Cystobacter fuscus DSM 2262: one gene and its partner. The protein of the gene in region 1 interacts with the protein of each later gene in a pairwise test. Links are inferred from orthologs where the notes say so. Each region holds a gene or a part of one and is shown on either strand. Other genes may lie near its edges. The genes, in order: D187_RS43730 and dnaE.

Region 1 (3,295 bases):
ACACAAGGGCCGGAAGGGTGGTGGTGGGGTCGAGGTTGGGGCGGGTCGGGTTCAGAGCCTGGAAATCGGCGCTCCTTCACGGGAGGTGGCCGTAGAGCCAGGGGAGCGTAAATCTGCGTGAATACAGGGACATTGGAGCGCCGCGTCCTTCCGGACGCGCCTGAGGTTCGGTTCAAGCCCGTCGACGTGGTCATCATCGTCGCCTGTGCGTTTGCCGCCTTCCTGCTCGTGGGGCCCTACAGGTGGGCTCCTGGCGCGGCGACTTCCGCTGTCACCTTCTTCATCTTCGCGCTCGGCCCCCTGGTGCTGCGCACCCTGGAGTCCTACTTCCCCCGCCAGCGCGCGCTCTCCTTTCTGGCCTCCTTCTGGCTGCTGCCCGTGGTGGCCCTGGGCCATGGCGCCATGTGTCCGCTGGTGACCGCCGTCACGCCCGGGCTGCAGGACGCCCAGCTCGCCACCCTGGATCAGCGCCTGTTCGGCGCCCAGGTGTCGGTGGTGCTCGGCCAGCTCTCGCCGGCCTGGCTCACCGAGTTCCTGCTGCTCTGCTACTACGGCTATTTCCTGTGGCCGCTGGTGCTCGGGATGACGCTCTACTTCGCCGGCAAGCGCGAGGCCTTCGACGAGTACCTCCTGGCGCTCAGCCTCTTCTTCGCCTTCAACTTCGTGCTGTACTCGCTCGTGCCGGCCATCGGCCCGCGCTACTTCCTCTATGGCGCCTTTCCCGAGACGCTCCAGGGCCTGTGGCTGACGCCCTACCTGGAATCGGCCATGCGCCAGCCGGGCTTCGCCAAGGACTGCTTTCCCTCGGGCCACACCGGGGCCACGCTCGTGGTGCTGGTGTACGCCCTGCGCTTCGAGCGGCGCGTCTTCCGGGTGATGCTGGTGCCGGGCCTGGGCCTCATCGCGGCGACGCTGGTGGGCCGCTTCCACTACGCCACGGACCTGTTGTGCGCCGTGCCCCTGCTGCTCGGGGTGGTGGGCTTCGCCATGGCCTATACCCGTTCGATGGCGCGGCGCGGAACAGAAGAGCGTCCGGTGGGGATGGACGCTATCGTGCGCTCCTGAGCAAGGGAGCGTGACGCATGAGCAGGCCGGTACTCGCGGGTAGGGTGGCCCCCCTGGGCACCACCGTCTTCTCGGAATTCAGCGCGCTGGCCCTCCAGCACGGAGCGGTGAACCTGGGGCAGGGCTTCCCGGACTTCGATGGGCCCGAGGCCGTCAAGGAGGCCGCGCGCACGGCCATCACCGAGGGCCTCAACCAGTACGCCCCGGGCATTGGCCTGCGCGCGCTGCGCGTGGCCATCGCCGAGCACTCCGCGCGCTTCTACGGCCAGCAGATTGATCCGGACACCATGGTGACCGTCACCAGCGGCGCCACCGAGGCCATCCTCTGCGTGCTGCTGGGGCTGGTGGATCCAGGCGACGAGGTGGTGCTCTTCGAGCCCTTCTACGACTCGTACGACGCCAACATCGCCTTCGTCGGGGCCCGGCCGCGCTACGTGCCGCTGCGCCCCCCGGATGCCACGCATGCCACGTGGTGGTTCGATCGCGACGAGGTGCGCGCGGCGTTCGGCCCCCGCACGCGCCTGCTCATCCTCAATTCGCCCCACAATCCCACCGGCAAGGTGTTCACCCGCGAGGAACTCGAGTTCCTCGGCGGCCTGTGCGCCGAGCATGACGCGCGCGTGCTCTCGGACGAGGTGTACGAGCACATCGTCTTCGGCCCGGCGCGGCACCTGCGCGCCTCCACGCTGCCCGTGCTCGCGGACCGCACGGTGACGGTGAGCAGCGGGGGAAAGACGTTCAGCCTCACCGGCTGGAAGGTGGGGTGGTTCATCGCGCCCCCCGCGCTCAACGACGCCGTGCGGCGCGCGCACCAGTTCGTCACCTTCGCCACCGCCACGCCCCTGCAGGTCGCCATGGCGGCGGCGCTGCGGCTGCCGGACTCGTACTTCCAGGAGCTGAGCCGCGCCTACCACGCCCGGCGCGAGCGCCTGCTCGCGGGCCTCACGCGCGCGGGGCTCGAGGTCCACTCCCCCGAGGGCAGCTACTTCATCCTCGCGGACATCTCCGGACAGGGGCATGGGGACGACGTGGCCTTCTGCCGCCACCTGGTGACGCACGTGGGCGTGGCCGCCATTCCGCCGAGCGTCTTCTACGGGCCCGAGCACCGGCACCTGGGCCGGGGCTTCGCGCGCTTCGCCTTCTGCAAGACCGACGCGGTGCTCGACGAGGCGGCCCGCCGGCTCAAGGAAGGGCTCGCCTCGTCGCGCTGAGGGCTTCCCGCGCGCCGGGCGCTCGTCACCCTCCACCGAAAGGGCGGTCCGCTCTGAGCTACTTTGGCGAGTTGTACCTGCGCTCCACGCTGCCCTTCCTCTCCGCGGAGATGACCCAGAGGGAAGTGGCCTACCTCGAGCGCGCCTTCCAGGGCCTCGCGCTCCCGGGCCCCATCGTGGACCTGGGCTGTGGCCATGGCCGGCACGCCGCCCCGCTGAACACCCGGGGCGCCCTGGCGGGCCGCATCCTCGGCCTGGAGTTGGATGCCCTGTCCCTGCGCGAGCGCCTCCCGGGCTTTCCCGTGGTGCGCGCCGATCTGCGCTCGCTTCCCTTCCGCCCCGGCTCCCTGGCCGGGGCCTACGCCTGGTACTCGACCCTGTTCGTCTTCTCCGACGAGGAGCACGTGGCGCTGTTGCGCGAGGTGGCGCGGAGTCTGCGACCGGGGGGCCTGCTGGTGTTGCACACCGCGCCGCGCGAGCGCCTGGAGTCCGAGCCCCAGGCGTCCTTCTCGGGCCGCCTGCCCGACGGCAGCCACCTGGAAGAGGAGAGCCGCTTCGACGCGGTGCGTGGTCGGGACGAGGCCACCCGCCGCTTGACGCTGCCCGACGGGCGCGTGCTCTCGGGCCGCTACGGCATCCGGTATTACCGGCTCGAGGAGTTGACCCAACTGCTGGAATCCACGGGGTTTTCGGTGGAGTGGATCCACGGCGGGCTGGAGGGGGAGCCTCCCTCGGAGTCCTCCCTGGATCTCATCGTGGGCGCGCGGGTGCGGCCTGCCTGACATGAGGGACGGGAAGAGTCTCGCGATAGTCTTGCGCGACGCGGCCCGGGAGATCATCTACACAGGGGGCACCCGACGCCCCAGGTGTTTGTCGGCGCCCTCCAGGAAGACGTCGAGGCGGTCGGCGGGAAGCTCGACGCAGGACATCATCCAGTGGACTCGAACCAACAACATCGCGGCCCGCGCGTCACAGGGCTTGGCAGTCTTCCGCGGCGGGTGGACCTCTACGAGGTCGGC
Region 2 (4,471 bases), on another replicon or contig:
CTTGAATCGTCCGCTTCTGGTCGTCCGTGGCCTTCAGGTCCTCGAGCCGGTCATCCAGGCGCCAGGTGATCATCTGCTTGATGCGCTCGGGGTTGCGCGCGCCCCAGCCCATGTGCCCGCCCCGGAAACCCGTGAGGAGGACGACACCGAGGACCGCGGACCCGACGAGGAGGATCTTGCTCTTCGTGTTCATGACCGTTGCTCCCTGGAGGACCCCGGGTGGGGCCCTCTCGTGCTGCGCGCCGTTCATCGGCGACGGTGGAGAGAATGCGCGGCGCTCGTCAGGGGCGTTTGTCGTGGGCATGAAGAAGTGTGAAGAGGACCGTCCAGCGGGGCGGCCGGGCGGGCGGGCGCCCGTCCCGAGTCCCATCCAGGAGCTGGGCTGGGTGGCGCTCGGCCAACCCAGGGGCTCCTTCACCCGGGGTGAGGGCCGTGCCACAAGGTGCCCGGGCCGCGCTTCCGGTCCCGGACGAACCGGGTGGACGGGAACTGGCGGGCGGCCCGGACCTGAACAATCGTCTGGTGAAGCCACCCTCAGCTGACTACTTATCCGCCATGTCCTTTACCCACCTCCACCTGCACTCCCTGTACTCGCTCCTCGACGGCGCGATCCGGATGAAGGATCTCATCAAGACGGTGAAGGAGAAGGGGATGACGAGCGTGGCCGTGACGGATCACGGCAACATGTTCGCCACCATCGACTTCTACAAGAAGGCCAAGGACGCGGGCATCAAGCCCATCATCGGCATGGAGACGTACGTGGCCGGCCCCAAGGGGCGCGCGGACCGTACGGAGAAGGTGGGCCACCACCTCATCCTCCTGGCGAAGAACAAGGAGGGGTACGACAACCTCAAGTACCTCTCGTCCATGGCCTACCGCGAGGGCTTCTACTACCACCCGCGCATCGACAAGAAGCTCCTGGCCGACCACAGCAAGGGCCTGTTCGCCCTCACCGCGTGTCTGGGCGGCGAGGTGACGGGAGCCGCCTTCCGCGGGGACATGGACCACGCGCGCCGCGCGGCGCTCGAGTACAAGAACATCTTCGAGCCGGACCACTTCTTCCTCGAGGTGCAGTCCAACGGGATGCCCGAGCAGGAGACGGCCAACACCAACCTCAAGCAGCTCAGCCGCGACCTGGGCATCCCGCTGTGCGCCACCGCGGACGCGCACTACATCAAGAAGGAAGACGCGCGCGCGCACGAGCTGCTCATGTGCATCGCCAGCGGCAAGACGCTCGCGGACGGCAAGCGCATGAAGCACTCCACGGACAAGCTCTACGTCACGAGCCCCCAGGAGATGCTCGAGTACTTCCACGACACGCCCGAGGCCGTCCACAACACCCAGCGCATCGTCGAGCAGATCAACCTGGAGCTCAAGCTGGGCAAGCCCATGCTGCCCACCTTCCAGGTGCCCGACAGCCACACGCCCGACAGCTTCATGGCGGAGCTGGCGCGCGCGAACCTCGAGGAGCGCTTCAAGGAGATCGACCTGGCGCGCTTCCGCGCGGGCCAGCCGCCCGTGGACCGCGAGCCGTACAAGGCCCGCCTGGAGCTGGAGCTGGGCGTCATCCAGAAGATGGGGTTCAGCGGCTACTTCCTCATCGTCCAGGACTTCATCAACTGGGCCAAGCAGAACAACATCCCGGTGGGCCCCGGCCGTGGCTCGGGCGCGGGCAGCCTCGTGGCCTACTGCCTGCGCATCACCGACCTGGATCCGCTCCCGTACAACCTGCTCTTCGAGCGCTTCCTCAACCCCGAGCGCGTGTCGATGCCCGACTTCGACGTCGACTTCTGCCAGGACCGGCGCGACGAGGTCATCAAGTACGTGGGCCGCAAGTACGGGGAGAACAACGTCGGGCAGATCATCACCTTCGGCTCGCTCAAGGCCAAGAGCGTGCTGCGCGACGTGTGCCGCGTGTTCGCGCTGCCCTTCAGCGAGGGGGACCGCATCGCCAAGCTGGTGCCCGAGGTGCTCGGCATCACCCTCAAGGAAGCCATCGAGCAGGAGCCGCGGCTCAAGGAGATGATGGAGAAGCCGAGCGCCATCGGGCAGGTGGATGGCAAGGACGTCACCACCAAGGACGTGCTGGAGATCGCGCTCGCGCTCGAGGGACTGCACCGCCAGCCCGGCATGCACGCGGCCGGCGTGGTGATTGCCGACAAGCCCCTGTGGGAGTTCGTGCCCACCTACCAGCCGCCGGGCGAAGACACCCTCATCACCCAGTTCGCCAAGGACGAGGTGGAGGCCGCGGGCCTGGTGAAGTTCGACTTCCTCGGCCTCAAGACGCTCACCGTCATCCAGAACGCGCTCAACCTCATCAACCGCAACCCGCCCGACGGCAAGCCCATTCTGCGCGAGGACATCCCGCTGAATGACGCCGAGGTGTGGAAGCTCATGGCGGACGGCGACACGGCCGGCGTCTTCCAGATGGAGTCCAGCGGCTTCACCGAAATGGTGATGAAGCTCAAGCCGTCCTGCTTCGAAGACGTCATCGCCGCGGGCGCGCTCTACCGTCCGGGTCCGCTCGACTCGGGCATGGTGGACGTGTTCATCAACCGCAAGCACGGCCGCGAGAAGGTGGTGTACCCGCACCCCTTGCTCGAGCCCGTCCTCAAGGACACCTACGGCGTCATCGTCTACCAGGAACAGGTGATGCAGATCTCCCAGGTGCTGGGAGGCTACACCCTGGGCCGCGCGGACCTGCTTCGCCGCGCCATGGGCAAGAAGAAGGCCGAGGTCATGCAGGCCGAGCGCGCCGGCTTCCTCGAGGGCTGCAAGAACAACAACGTGGACCTGAAGGTCGCGGGGGAAATCTTCGACCTGATGGAGAAGTTCGCCGAGTACGGCTTCAACAAGAGCCACTCGGCGGCCTACGGACTCGTCACCCTGCACACCGCGTGGCTCAAGGCGCACTACCGCGTCGAGTTCATGGCGGCGCTGCTCACGAGCGAGAAGGAAAACACGGACAAGGTGGTGCTGCACATCGGCGAGGCGCGCCAGTCGGGCGTGCAGGTGCTGCCGCCGGATGTGAACCAGTCGGACATGGCGTTCGGCGCGGTGGAGGGGAAGATCCGCTTCGGCCTGGGCGCCATCAAGGGCGTGGGCGAGGGCGCCATCGAGTCCATCGTCGAGGCGCGCAAGGAAGGGCCCTTCAAGAGCCTGTTCGACTTCTGCGAGCGCGTGGACTCGCGCAAGGTGAACCGCAAGGTGCTCGAGGCGCTGGTGAAGGCGGGGTCCTTCGACTTCGAGAAGCGCCCGCGGCGGCAGATCTTCGAGAGCATCGAGCGCGCGATGAGCCGCGGCTCGAGCAGCCAGAAGGACAAGGCGGCGGGGCAGAGTTCGCTCTTCGGGATGCTGGGCGGGGGCGCGTCGGGTGGGGCGGACCTGAAGAACGACTACGTTCAGGTGGAGGAGTGGTCGGAGAAGGAGCGCCTGGCGCTGGAGAAGGAAGCCATCGGCTTCTACGTGTCGGGCCACCCGCTGCATGCCTACGACAAGGAGCTCAAGCGCTACGCGCGGCCCATCACCGCGGTGCAGCGCGCGCGCAAGGACGAGAAGCTCACCATCGCGGGCGTGGTGGCGGCGCTGCGCGAGCGGCCCACCAAGACGGGCAAGCGCATGGCGTGGGTGACGCTGGAGGATCTGTCCGGCTCGCTGGAGCTGGTGTGCTTCCCGGGCAAGGACGGCACGCGCAACGTCATGGGCAAGGACGGCAAGTGGACGAAGTCGGGGCCCAAGCCCGGCTTCGAGCACTGGGAGTCGCTGCTCAAGAGCGATGACCCCATCCTCGTGACGGGCACGGTGCAGATCAACCAGCGCGACGAGGACACGCCGGTGGCGGAGCTCATCGTGGAGGACATCCAGAGCCTCAAGGCGGTGCGGGAGAAGCGCACCAAGCGCCTGGAGCTGCGGCTGCCGGCGGATCTCGCCACGGACGAGCGGCTCACGAAGCTCGCGCAGATCGTCAAGCAGTACGAGGGCGCCACGCCCCTGGCGGTGAGCCTGCTGTTCTCCAACGAGGCCGAGGCGCTCATCGCCAACCTGCCGCTCAAGGTGCAGGTGAGCGACGAGCTCATCCAGTCGGTGGAACGGCTCTTCGGCATGAAGGTGGTCGAGTTCGGCTGAGCGCCCGGCGGGGTCGGTTGCTGCGCGAGCGTGGTAACCATGCTATCGGCGGTGGGAGGAGGTCCTCATGACGCCCACCGCTGTCTCACGCCTCGAATTGGATGACCCAGCGCCCTTCCTGCGCTGGCTGGGAATGGATCCGGTGGGGGTGGATCTGGGGGCCATCGATCCGGTGGAGATGTGGGGTCTCGTCGCGCTCGCGACCCTCGGCCGTGTCCAGGGAGACGAGCCGCTGCGGATCCGGACGGATCGGGCCGCGCGCTCCTGCCAGTTCGCCCGTGCGGTGGGGTTCGAGGATCTCGTCAATGGAGAGTCCTCCTCGGGTCCTGGAGAGCCTGGGCGTACC

What was found.
Region 2: the proteins of D187_RS43730 (region 1) and dnaE interact in binary tests that used the Escherichia coli proteins (3 or more experiments, as listed by UniProt). The link is inferred for Cystobacter fuscus DSM 2262 from one-to-one orthologs.

What each region holds. Positions count from the first base shown.
Region 1 is NZ_ANAH02000066.1:731,136-734,430, forward strand. What follows is about bases 188-3,179. They hold D187_RS43730 (aminotransferase class I/II-fold pyridoxal phosphate-dependent enzyme), read left to right. Parts: upstream 188-1,082; coding sequence 1,083-2,276; downstream 2,277-3,179. Other genes in these bases: D187_RS43725 (phosphatase PAP2 family protein), read left to right, coding at 188-1,065; D187_RS43735 (class I SAM-dependent methyltransferase), read left to right, coding at 2,330-3,058. Outside these bases: D187_RS43720 (efflux RND transporter permease subunit), read left to right, coding at 1-121; more of D187_RS43725, read left to right, coding at 118-187; D187_RS43740 (hydroxymethylglutaryl-CoA lyase), read left to right, coding at 3,212-3,295. UniProt on the Escherichia coli protein: Shows aminotransferase activity with methionine and histidine as substrates, and to a lesser extent also with phenylalanine.
Region 2 is NZ_ANAH02000021.1:65,880-70,350, reverse strand. Bases 158-4,325 are described here. They hold dnaE (DNA polymerase III subunit alpha), read left to right. Parts: upstream 158-555; coding sequence 556-4,125; downstream 4,126-4,325. Other genes in these bases: D187_RS30530 (ATP-binding protein), read left to right, coding at 4,193-4,325; D187_RS30540 (Spy/CpxP family protein refolding chaperone), read right to left, coding at 158-193. Outside these bases: more of D187_RS30540, read right to left, coding at 1-157; more of D187_RS30530, read left to right, coding at 4,326-4,471. UniProt on the Escherichia coli protein: DNA polymerase III is a complex, multichain enzyme responsible for most of the replicative synthesis in bacteria. This DNA polymerase also exhibits 3' to 5' exonuclease activity. The alpha chain is the DNA polymerase catalytic subunit.